Regions from separate parts of the Streptomyces sp. NBC_00390 genome, predicted to be linked through region 1. Evidence: riboswitches for the same ligand, from Rfam matches in the RefSeq annotation. Region 1 holds a riboswitch; the other holds the start of a gene.
What was found. A riboswitch is a leader RNA that binds a small molecule or an ion and turns the genes downstream of it on or off. The one in region 1 is predicted to bind glycine.
Positions count from the first base shown of each region.

Region 2: linked by a shared signal. The riboswitch ahead of gcvT (glycine cleavage system aminomethyltransferase GcvT) and the one ahead of gcvP (aminomethyl-transferring glycine dehydrogenase) in region 1 are both predicted to bind glycine.

Region 1 is NZ_CP107945.1:7,130,154-7,136,099, forward strand. Features, by position in the region: gene OHS70_RS31605 (bifunctional nuclease family protein) at 1-24, shown strand, start outside; gene OHS70_RS31610 (MerR family transcriptional regulator) at 258-788, shown strand; gene OHS70_RS31615 (DNA polymerase IV) at 868-2,352, shown strand; gene OHS70_RS31620 (PRC-barrel domain-containing protein) at 2,262-2,645, opposite strand; glycine riboswitch at 2,760-2,857, shown strand; glycine riboswitch at 2,858-2,973, shown strand; gene gcvP (aminomethyl-transferring glycine dehydrogenase) at 3,035-5,920, shown strand.
Region 2 is NZ_CP107945.1:2,652,567-2,658,512, reverse strand. Features, by position in the region: gene glyA (serine hydroxymethyltransferase) at 1-64, opposite strand, end outside; gene gcvH (glycine cleavage system protein GcvH) at 89-463, opposite strand; gene gcvT (glycine cleavage system aminomethyltransferase GcvT) at 522-1,637, opposite strand; glycine riboswitch at 1,786-1,883, opposite strand; gene OHS70_RS10960 (AAA family ATPase) at 2,063-2,731, shown strand; gene OHS70_RS10955 (enhanced serine sensitivity protein SseB) at 3,043-3,813, shown strand; gene OHS70_RS10950 (enhanced serine sensitivity protein SseB C-terminal domain-containing protein) at 3,927-4,715, shown strand; gene OHS70_RS10945 (ABC transporter substrate-binding protein) at 4,933-5,946, shown strand, end outside.

The DNA of each region.
Region 1 (5,946 bases):
GATTTCGGCTCCAGCAGCCAGTGATGGTGTGGCCGCCCCGCCTCGGCGCATTCGAGTAGCCTTTCCCCGGATCGGGGCACGAGAAACCACTCTCAGGGTGATTATCACTCGGCGTGCCGAGTGTGGCGATCGTTGACGCACCCCTGGTGACTGCCTACCGTCGAGGAGGCAGGTCAAGGACGGAGGTCGGCGTGAGAAGCAGCGGCGACAGTACGGCTGGGGGCGGCACCGGACGCAGTCCGGTAGAAGGCGGGCCGGTGCCGCTTCACAGCAGCGCGGCCGAACCCTCCGCCGACACCATCGGCTACCGAGGGCCCACCGCGTGCGCGGCGGCCGGCATCACCTATCGTCAGCTCGACTACTGGGCGCGTACGGGCCTGGTGGAGCCGAGCGTCCGGTCGGCGTACGGATCGGGCACGCAGCGGCTCTACAGCTTTCGCGATGTGGTCGTCCTCAAGATCGTCAAACGTTTTCTGGACACCGGCGTCGCCCTGCAGAGCATCCGTACCGCGGTGCAGCACCTGCAGGACCGCGGGTTCCGCGATCTCGAACGAATGACGCTGATGAGCGACGGTGCGACGGTCTACGAGTGCTCGTCGCCCGACGAGGTCGTGGATCTGCTCCAGGGCGGCCAGGGGATCTTCGGGATCGCCGTGGGTGTCGTCTGGCGCGATGTCGAGGCCGCGCTGTCGCAACTGCACGGGGAGCGTGTCGACACCGGGGAGACCCTCGTCGGGAACAACCCCATGGACGAACTGGCCAGGCGGCGGCGCGACCGCGCCGTCTGAACGCACCACGCCCGTCCGAACGCGGAGTGCGGGCGTTGTCACCGGCGCCGTGTCAGTGGCGTGAGGCAGCATCGGTGGTGTGAGAACCGCGCCGACGATTCTGCATCTGGACATGGATGCCTTCTTCGCCGCTGCCGAACAGGCGGCGAAGCCTTCGTTGCGCGGGAAGCCGGTCGTCGTCGGCGGGCTCGGGCCCCGCGGCGTCGTCGCCACCGCTTCGTACGAGGCCAGACGCTTCGGTGTGCACTCGGCGATGCCGATGGCGCAGGCCAGACGGCTGGCACCGAACGCGGCGTATCTGGTGCCGCGTTTCTCCCTGTACCGCGCGGTGAGCGAGCAGGTGATGGAGCTGCTGGGCACGCTCTCGCCCCTGGTGGAGCCGCTGAGCCTGGACGAGGCGTTCGTCGACCTCGAGGCGGGGGGAACGGCGGACGACTCCGCGTCGGCGCGGGCGACCGGTGAGCGGTTGCGGTCGGACATCAGGGCGGTGACCGGGCTCACCGGTTCCGTAGGTCTCGCCGGGTCCAAGATGATCGCCAAGATCGCCTCGGAGCAGGCCAAGCCCGACGGTCTGGTGCTCATCGAGCCGGGCACCGAGCGTGAGCTGCTGGGGCCGATGTCCGTGCGGACGCTGCCGGGCGTGGGGCCGGCGACGGGGGAGCATCTGCGGCGTGCCGGCATGACGACCGTGGCGGAGCTCGCGGAGGCAGGCGAGGACGAGCTCGTACGGCTGCTGGGGAGGGCGCACGGGACCTCGCTGTTCCGGATGGCACTCGGCCATGACGACCGGCCGGTGGTGGCCGAGCGTGACGCGAAGTCGGTTTCGGTGGAGGACACCTTCGACGTGGATCTGCACGACCGGGTGCGGGTGCGCATGGAGGTCGAGCGGCTGGCGGAGCGTTGTGTGCGCCGGCTGCGGGCGTCCGGACACTCGGGACGGACCATCGTGCTGAAGGTGCGGCGGTTCGACTTCTCGACGCTGACGCGCTCGGAGACGCTGCGCGGGCCGACGGACGATCCGGCAGTGGTGCGGGAGGCCGCAGGACGGCTGCTGGAGGCCGTGGACACCACCGGAGGCGTACGACTGCTCGGGGTGGGCGTCACCGGGCTCACGGACTACACGCAGGAGGACCTGTTCGCCCAGGCCGCCGCCGAGGACCACGGCGACGGGGGAGCCGCACCGGAGGAGTCCGAGGCGGCCGCTGGGGGGCAGGGCGGGCGGCCGGAGGGCCTGGGGCAGGACCACGGCGCGAGCGCGCCCGAGCTGCCCGCCGAGCGCCGCTGGGCGGCCGGACATGATGTGCGGCACGCCCTGTACGGGGCGGGCTGGGTCCAGGGCAGCGGCGTAGGCCGGGTCACGGTGCGTTTCGAGGAGCCCGGCTCGGCGCCCGGACGCGTGCGCACGTTCCGGATCGACGACCCCGATCTGGAGCCGTCGGACCCGCTGCCGCTGGTGGCGTCGCCCGCGCCGGCTCAGTCCTCCTGGCCGGAGACCCGCCCGAAGGACGGGTCCCCCGACGAGGGGGCGGGCGTCTCGGGCGGAGAGGAGATGTCGAGCCCGTAGTGGTGGTAGAGCTGAAGTTCCTGCTCGGGCGAGAGGTGTCTGCCGACGCCGAAGTCGGGTGCGTCCTTGATCAGTGCGCGCTCGTAGGGGACACGGAGGGTGTTGTCGACGACCTCGCTGGGCTCCAGCGGGACGAAGGCATCGCGCCCGAACAGGCCCGTGCGCACGGCCGCCCATTCGGGTACGCCTGTGGCATCGTCCAGATACACCTCGTCGACGGTCCCGATCTTGGTGCCGTTGCGGTCGAACGCCTTGCGGCCGATCAGGCTGCGCGGATCGATGTCGGTCTGCACGGTCCCTCCAACAGGTCGCAATTGATCTGTAAGGACTACGAAAGGCTACATCTCGGGTGTCGGCCACTTGAGCGATCGGCGAGGAGGCGCGCTGGTAGGCTGGCTAGCGGCTGCTGACCCTGTGCGGGAGAGTCCTCCGGTGAAAGTGCCGGCGGCGCCGAAGGAGCAAATCCTCCCCGGAATCTCTCAGGCCCCTGTACCGCACGGGAGAGGTCACTCTGGAAAGCAGGGCGAGTGTCGGACGGCATCCGCTCTCACCGACGGTGAAAGCCGGACGGCCCGTGGGCGTCCGGTGAAACTCTCAGGTTGAGATGACAGAGGGGGAGGCCGTCCGGGCATCCGTGCCGCGATGCCCCTCGCAGGTCGTTCAAGACCAGGAGGCCTCCCATATGACCGCCAACCGGATTCCGCTTTCCCAGCTGGAGCGGGGCACCCCCTTCGAACAGCGCCACATCGGCCCTGATGCCGAGGCCCAGGCGAAGATGCTGGCGCAGGTCGGTTACGGGTCGCTCGACGAGCTGACCGCCGCCGCGGTCCCGGATGTGATCAAGAGCGCGGAGGCGCTCGATCTCCCCGATGCCCGTACCGAGGCCGAGGTGCTCGCCGAGTTGCAGGCGCTCGCCGACCGCAATCAGGTCCTCGCTCCCATGATCGGACTCGGGTACTACGGCACCTTCACGCCGCCGGTCATCCTGCGCAACGTCATGGAGAACCCGGCCTGGTACACCGCCTACACGCCGTACCAGCCGGAGATCTCCCAGGGCCGTCTCGAGGCGCTGCTGAACTTCCAGACCGTGGTCGCCGATCTGACCGGTCTGCCCACCTCCGGCGCCTCTCTCCTCGACGAGGGGACGGCGGCCGCCGAGGCCATGTCGCTGGCCCGTCGGGTCGGCAAGGTCAAGGACGGCGTCTTCCTGGTCGACGCGGACACTCTGCCGCAGACCGTCGCCGTGATCGAGACCCGCGCCGAGCCGACCGGCGTGGAGGTCGTCGTCGCCGACCTGAGCGACGGCATCCCGGCCGAGATCGCCGAGCGAGGCGTCTTCGGCGTCCTGCTGCAGTACCCGGGCGCCTCCGGTGCCGTACGGGACCTGGGGCCGGTCATCGAGCAGGCCCACGGGATCGGTGCGATCGTCACCGTCGCGGCGGACCTTCTGGCGCTGACGCTGCTCACCTCACCGGGTGAGCTCGGTGCGGACATCGCGGTCGGTACCACCCAGCGCTTCGGCGTCCCGATGGGATTCGGCGGCCCGCACGCCGGCTACATGGCCGTCCGCGAGAAGTTCGCCCGCAGCCTCCCCGGCCGCCTCGTCGGCGTCTCCGTGGACGCGGACGGCAACAAGGCATACCGCCTGGCCCTGCAGACCCGCGAGCAGCACATCCGCCGCGAGAAGGCCACCAGTAACATCTGCACCGCCCAGGTGCTGCTCGCCGTGATGGCAGGCATGTACGCCGTCTACCACGGCCCGCAGGGCCTGAGGGCGATCGCCCTGCGCACCCACCGCTACGCGGCCGTCCTTGCCGAGGGACTGCGCGCCGGCGGCGTCGAGGTCGTGCACGGCTCGTACTTCGACACGCTGACCGTCCGGGTACCGGGCAAGGCCGCCGATGTCGTGGCCGCCGCCCGCGAGAACGGCGTCAACCTGCACCTCGCGGACGCCGACCACGTCTCCATCGCCTGTGACGAGACCACCGGGCGGGCACAGCTGACCGCCGTGTGGGCCGCCTTCGGCGTGCAGGGCGACATCGAGGCGCTCGACGCGGCGATCGCCGACGCGCTGCCGGCCGGCCTGCTGCGCAGCGACGAGGTCCTCACCCACCCGGTCTTCCACCAGCACCGCTCCGAGACCGCGATGCTGCGCTACCTGCGCCGCCTCGCCGATCGTGACTACGCGCTGGACCGCGGCATGATCCCGCTCGGCTCCTGCACCATGAAGCTGAACGCGACCACCGAGATGGAGCCGGTGACGTGGCCGGAGTTCGGCCAGATGCACCCGTTCGCGCCGGTCGAGCAGGCACAGGGCTACCTCACCCTGATCCGTGAGCTGGAGGAGCGTCTCTCCGAGGTCACGGGCTACGACAAGGTGTCCATCCAGCCGAACGCCGGTTCGCAGGGCGAGCTTGCCGGCCTCCTCGCCGTACGCGCCTACCACCGCGCCAACGGCGACGACCAGCGCACCGTCTGCCTCATCCCGTCCTCCGCGCACGGCACCAACGCCGCCAGCGCGGTGATGGCCGGGATGAAGGTGGTCGTGGTGAAGACCGCCGACGACGGCGAGATCGACGTGGCGGACCTGCGCGCCAAGATCGAGCAGTTCCGCGACGAACTCTCGGTGCTCATGATCACCTACCCGTCCACGCACGGTGTGTTCGAGGAGCACGTCGCCGACATCTGCGCCCAGGTGCACGAGGCCGGCGGCCAGGTGTACGTCGACGGCGCCAACCTCAACGCGCTGGTGGGCCTCGCCAAGCCGGGCAAGTTCGGCGGCGACGTCTCGCACCTGAACCTGCACAAGACCTTCTGCATCCCGCACGGCGGCGGCGGGCCGGGCGTCGGCCCGGTCGGTGTGCGTGCGCACCTCGCCCCGTACCTGCCGAACCACCCGCTCCAGCCCACCGCGGGCCCGGAGACGGGGGTGGGCCCGATCTCGGCCGCCCCGTGGGGTTCCGCGGGCATCCTGCCGATCTCCTGGGCGTACGTCCGCCTCATGGGCGGCGAGGGACTCAAGAGGGCGACCCAGGTGGCCGTACTCGCGGCCAACTACATCGCCAAGCGCCTCGAGCCGCACTACCCGGTGCTGTACACCGGCCCGGCCGGGCTGGTCGCGCACGAGTGCATCGTGGACCTGCGCCCGTTGTCCAAGGCGACCGGGGTGAGCGTCGACGACATCGCCAAGCGGCTGATCGACTACGGCTTCCACGCGCCGACGATGTCGTTCCCGGTGGCCGGCACGCTGATGATCGAGCCCACCGAGAGCGAGGACCTGGCCGAGCTGGACCGCTTCTGCGAAACGATGATCGCGATCCGCGGCGAGATCGAGAAGGTGGCGTCGGGCGAGTGGCCCGCCGACGACAACCCGCTGCGCAACGCGCCGCACACGGCGGCCGCGCTCGGCGGTGAGTGGCAGCATGCCTACAGCCGTGACGAGGCGGTCTTCCCGGCCGGCGTGAGCGCCGTGGACAAGTACTGGCCGCCGGTGCGCCGGATCGACGGGGCGTTCGGTGACCGCAACCTTGTCTGCTCCTGCCCGCCGCTGGACGAGTACGACAACTGAGGCAGACCCCGCCTGAGCGGGTGCAC
Region 2 (5,946 bases), 4.5 Mb from region 1:
CGGCGTCGACGGCGGCGGCGACGTCCGGGTCCAGCTCATGGAGAGGGGTGTTCAGAAGCGACATCTCTCGGTCCCTACGGGTCGTGTGTCAGCTGGCGAAGTCGGTGTACTCGTCCGCGGAGAGCAGATCCTTCGGCTCCTCGCTGACGCGCACCTTGAAGAGCCAACCGCCCTCGAACGGGGCAGAGTTCACCAGAGACGGGTCGTTGACGACGTCCTCGTTGGTCTCGGTGACCTCACCGGAGACGGGCGAGTACAGGTCGCTGACCGACTTGGTGGACTCCAGCTCTCCGCAGGTGTCACCCGCGGTGACCGTGTCGCCGACCTCGGGGAGCTGGACGTACACCACGTCGCCGAGCGCATTGGCCGCGTGCTCCGTGATGCCGACCGTCGACACGCCGTCCTCGGCGGCCGACAGCCACTCGTGCTCCTTGCTGTAGCGCAGCTGCTGGGGGTTGCTCATGACCTGAATTCTCCTGTACGCGGGGGAGTGCTGGTGAACGAAGAGAGGGTGCGGACGATCACTTCTGGCGCTTGTAGAACGGCAGCGCCACGACCTCGTACGGCTCGTGCGTGCCGCGGATGTCGACACCGACGCCCGGCGTACCGGGCTCGGCGTGGGCCGCGTCCACGTAGGCGATGGCGATCGGCTTGCCGAGGGTGGGGCTCGGGGCACCCGAGGTGACCTCGCCGACCACCGTGCCGCCGGCCACCACGGACATGCCGGCTCGGGGGACCCGGCGGCCCTCGGCGATCAGACCGACGAGCTTGCGCGGCGGGTCGGTCTCGGCGCGCTCGGCGGCGGCCTGCAGCGCCTCGCGGCCGACGAAGTCACCGCTCTTCTCGAACTTCACGACCCGGCCGAGCCCCGCGTCGAAGGGGGTCAGCGAGGTGGTCAGCTCATGCCCGTACAGCGGCATGCCCGCCTCCAGGCGCAGCGTGTCCCGGCAGGAGAGACCGCAGGGGATCAGGCCGGCCGGGGCGCCCGCCTCGGTCAGCGCCTGCCACAGCTTCTCGGCGTGCTGCGGCTCGACGAACAGCTCGAAGCCGTCCTCGCCCGTGTAGCCCGTACGGGCGATCAGTGCCGGCACACCGGCGACCGTGCCGGGCAGGCCCGCGTAGTACTTCAGGCCGTCCAGGTCGGCGTCGGTCAGCGACTTCAGGATGCCGGGGGACTCGGGACCCTGGACGGCGATCAGCGCGTACGCGTCACGGTCGTCGCGGACCTCGGCGTCGAAGCCTTCGGCGCGCTCGGTCAGGGCGTCCAGGACGATCTGCGCGTTGCCCGCGTTGGCGACGACCATGTACTCGTTGTCGCCGAGGCGGTAGACGATCAGGTCGTCGACGATCCCGCCGTTCTCCTGGCAGATCATCGTGTAGCGGGCGCGGCCGACACCGACGGAGCCGATGTTGCCGACCAGCGCGTAGTCGAGGAGGGCGGCGGCCTGCGGGCCGGTGACGGTGATCTCGCCCATGTGGGAGAGGTCGAAGAGACCGGCCCTGGTACGGACGGCGTTGTGCTCGTCGCGCTCACTGCCGTACCGCAGCGGCATGTCCCAGCCCGCGAAGTCGGTCATGGTCGCGCCCAGCGAGCGGTGCAGGGCGTCGAGAGCGGTCAGACGGGGGGCATTGCTCATGGATGAAGCTCCCAGGGCATGGCGGCGAGGACAATCCTCCCCATCTGTCATCGGAACCTGAGAGGTTCGCCCCGACCCCGCGTACGGGTAGTCGTGACTTGCACCTTGGGTGGAGCCACTCGACAGCGGCTCGCTTTTCAGATCTGCCTCATCGCGCGCGGTACGGGGCCTGAGAGATTCAAGGGAGGATCTTGCTCCTTCGGCGCCCGCCACACCAGGTGGCCGGGACTCTCCCGCGCGGATTCAAGCGGCCGGTATGCAGTTGGCGCGCACATCATTGCACGCATCGGGGAAGAGTGGGCGGTGGCCGGGAAGCGGGCTGTGAGGACGCCCGTGTCGCGCCGCCTTAAATAGGTTGAGTGGCATTACCATTTCTTTACGCTTTATGGGCAAGGGTGATGGGTGTCCCGAGATGGGGGAGGGTGATGACCTTGCAGCCGTCCGGCGCATACGCCACGTCGGCCGGAGTACCCGCTCAGCCGGCTGTCCCCGTCCGGGGCCGCGGGCAGGCGGGTGCATCCGTCCTGCGCGACCTGAGGCACCGATCGGGGCGCGGCCCGCAGAGCCTTGTCTTCGCCGCCGGTGACGTGGTGATCGTCTCCGGTCTGCCCGGCAGCGGAAAGTCCACGCTGATCGAGCGGGCCGCACGCGGTCTCGGGATCGACTCCCAGGACACCCGGGACAGGTGGGACGCCCGTATGCCCCGCCTGCTGCCGTACGCCGTGTACCGGCCGTTCGTCCGTATCGCCCACTACGCGGGCCTGCGGCGCGCACTGCGCTCGGGCCGCAGCGTGGTCGTCCACGACTGCGGCACCCAGGCGTGGGTGCGGCGCTGGATCGCCCGCGAGGTGCGCAGACGGGGGACCGGACTGCACCTCGTACTGCTCGATGTCACCCCGCGGGTGGCCCGCGAGGGCCAGCGTGAGCGTGGGCGCGGCGTCTCCGGCTACGCCTTCGCCCGCCACCGCCGGGCGGTCGCCCGTCTGCTCGCGGCCGCGGAATCGGGCCGGCTCCCGGCCGGCTGCGCCTCGGCGGTGCTGCTGGACCGCGCCGCGGCGGCGGGGCTGACGCGGCTGGGCTTCACCGAGGAGTAGCCGGACGGGCCGGGCCGGTCAGGCCGCCGTCGCCTCCGCCCGCGGCACCACGTGCCGCCGGTGCTGCACGCATCGTGCGCGGGCCCGGGTCCCGCAGGGCGGGGTGGGCTCTCAGCCGGCCACCGCGGCCCCGGTCGGTCCCTGGGAAAGCCTTGCGTGCCGCGCCGCGCCGCGACGCCTCCTCGGCCGGTGCGACCGTCCGGGGGCCTTCCGGCACCCGGACGGGTCGCCGTGGGCAGGGAGGGACCCGTTATCGTCGGGGACGCGACCCCGGAACGTGCGGGGGAGGACCGGGGGAGAAGGACACGCACATGGAGACTTCGGAGCACACCCACCAGCAGCCGTACAGCGGCTGGCCGGGCAATGAGCTGGAACAGGTGCTCGGCGCCGCGCTGGGCAACCCCGCGGCCGGAGGGCGGCTGGTCGAGGTGCTCGGCCGCAGCCATGTCTGGGTCCCGCTACCGAGCGGCGGCGGTCCCGACAGCCCGAATCTCGATCTGCCCACCGTGGAGATCGACGGTGCCCCCTACGTCCCTGTCTTCAGCTCCGAGCAGCAGTTCTTCGCCTGCGTCGGGAGTCATATGTCCTTCACCGTGGCGCCCGCCCGGGAATTCGCGCGCGGGCTGCCCCCGCAGCTCGGCATCGCCGTGAACCCCGGCGGCGCCGTCGGCGTCCCGCTGCCTCCGCCCGCCGTCGCCGAGCTGTGCCGGGCGGGACGTACCCCGCTCGAGGGGCCTGCCACCGGAGGCAGGGTGCGGCTGTTCGAGCCGGACTGGCAGGAGGAGCCGGTCGACTTCCTCTCGGCTGCCGCCGGAGAGTTCGAGGCGACCGGAATCGTCCTGACCGCCCGCCGTGCCCTCGCCTCCATCGAGGGGGACCCGCCGGTCCTGTTCATCGGCGTCCAGCTCTCCTCCTTCGAGGGCTCCGACCGCAACGCCCCGATGGACGCGCTCGGCCGTGCGCTGAGCCGGGTACAGCTCGGCTGGCCGGTCAACCTCGTCCTGCTGGACATAGCCCAGGACCCCGTCGGCGACTGGATGCTGGAGCGGGTCCGGCCCTTCTACCAGCGCCGGGACGGGTAGTCGTCAAGTCTGTGTAAGGACTGCGGATTAAGCTGGTTCCATGGCCTGACCGGAGGCCGTGAAGCAGTGCCGATGGCCGGATCGAAGAGGGACACAAGAGGGGCGGAACCAGAGTGAGCGCGTCAGGCACCGCGGCGGCCGGGCAGGTCGAGCACATGCTGCGCCAGGTGACTCCCGGACGCTATGACGCGTACGAGGCACTGCTGCGCGCCCTCGCGGACCCGGCGGGCGGCCGGATCTGGATGCTGCTGTGGCACGGTCAGCCCGGATCCCCCGACGCCCAGTACGGAAACATGGACGTCGACGGTGTGGGATACGCGCCGTGCGTCACCTCCGCCCAGGAGCTCGCCGTCTCCGGCTGGAACCGCGCGCACGAGGTGGTCAGCGGACGCGACATCGCCCGTGCGCTGTACCCGGAGCGCTGGGGCATCTGGCTCAATCCGCATGCCCCCGGTGGCGGCGTGGGCATTCCCTGGCTGGACCTGCGCCGTATCGCCACCGGACTCGACCGCATGCCGGCCGGGCCGCTGCGCCTGTCCGAACCGGCGATCGAGATCCCGCAGTTCTACGGGCTGCTGGCGCAGAACGCCCACCGCACCCCCGCGGTCCGCTCGCTCCGCCGCGCCTGGGTGCAGCCCGCGATCGGCGCCGCGTATCTCGCCATCGGCCTGGACCTCTACGACACGAGCCCGCAGTCCGTGGACGCGGTGCGCGCGATGATGCAGCAGTCGGTCGGCGCGGTCCCGGACGGCCTTCCGGTGTCCACGGTCGCGATGTCCGACGAGTACGACCCGGTGACGATGTGGCTGCGGGTCAACGCACGCCCGTTCTACGACCGTGAGGCCCATGGCGGCGCTGCCGCAGCCGGCGGCTACGGATATCCGCCGCCCGTCGGACGCTGACCACCCTTCGAGACACCCCTCGAACACACACGCCTGAACAGGCACTTATGTCAAGGGTGTTAACAAGCCCGGCAAGGATGTCCCGGAACTGCCCGGTTTGTTGAATGTCCGGGTCTCAGCTAGGTATCACCGCTATCCGGACTGTTCTCCGTGGTGTCTCCGATCTGTAGTGTTCGGCCGTCAAGACCTCACCACATGGCGAACCAGGGGTGGACCCATGCGAATATTCAAGTCCGGCGTTGTCCGGGCGATCACGGCGGCGGTGGCCGTCGGTCTGATCGCGACGGGATGCTCCAGTGAGCGCGGCAAGGACGACAAGGCCGGCGCCAAGGACACCTTCGTCTTCGCCGGTGCCGGTGACCCCGGTTCTCTGGACCCTGCGCTCGCGAGTGACGGTGAGACCTTCCGTGTCACCCGTCAGGCGTTCGAGGCGCTGCTCGAGCACGAGTCCGGCGGCAGCAAGCTCGTCGGTGGTCTCGCCGAGAAGTGGTCGAGCAACCCGGCCGGCACCGTGTGGACGTTCAATCTTCGCAAGGGCGTGAAGTTCCACGACGGTGAGGCGTTCAACGCCGCCGCGGTCTGCGCGAACTACGACCACTGGTTCAACTGGAAGGGTACCTACCAGTCCAGCGCGGTCTCGTACTACTGGCAGTCCATCATGGGCGGCTTCGCGAAGAACGAGGACAAGGAAGCGCCGAAGGCGAACTACAAGTCCTGCACCGCGAAGGACGACAGCACCGCCGTCATCGAGATCAACGAGCCCTCGGCCAACCTCCCCGGCGGCTTCTCGCTCCAGGCCCTGGCGATCCACTCGCCCAAGGCCATCAAGGAGTACGAGAAGCAGGACGCGAGCGCCAAGGGCGACGCGATCACGTACCCCAAGTACAGCCAGGAGGCCGGCACGGTCGCCGGCACCGGCCCGTACAAGATCGTGAAGTGGAACAAGGGCAACAAGGAAGTCTCCCTCGAGAGCTTCGACGACTACTGGGGCGAGAAGGCCAAGGTCAAGAACCTGATCTTCCGTACGATCGACACCGACCAGGGCCGCCGCCAGGCGCTGCAGGCCGGTGACATCGACGGATACGACCTGGTTGCGCCCGCCGACATCAAGACGCTCGAGGGCGAGGGCTTCAAGGTCCCGACCCGTGACGTCTTCAACCTCTTCTACGTGGGCATGACCCAGTCGAAGAACCCGGCGCTGAAGAAGCCCGAGGTCCGGCAGGCCATCGCG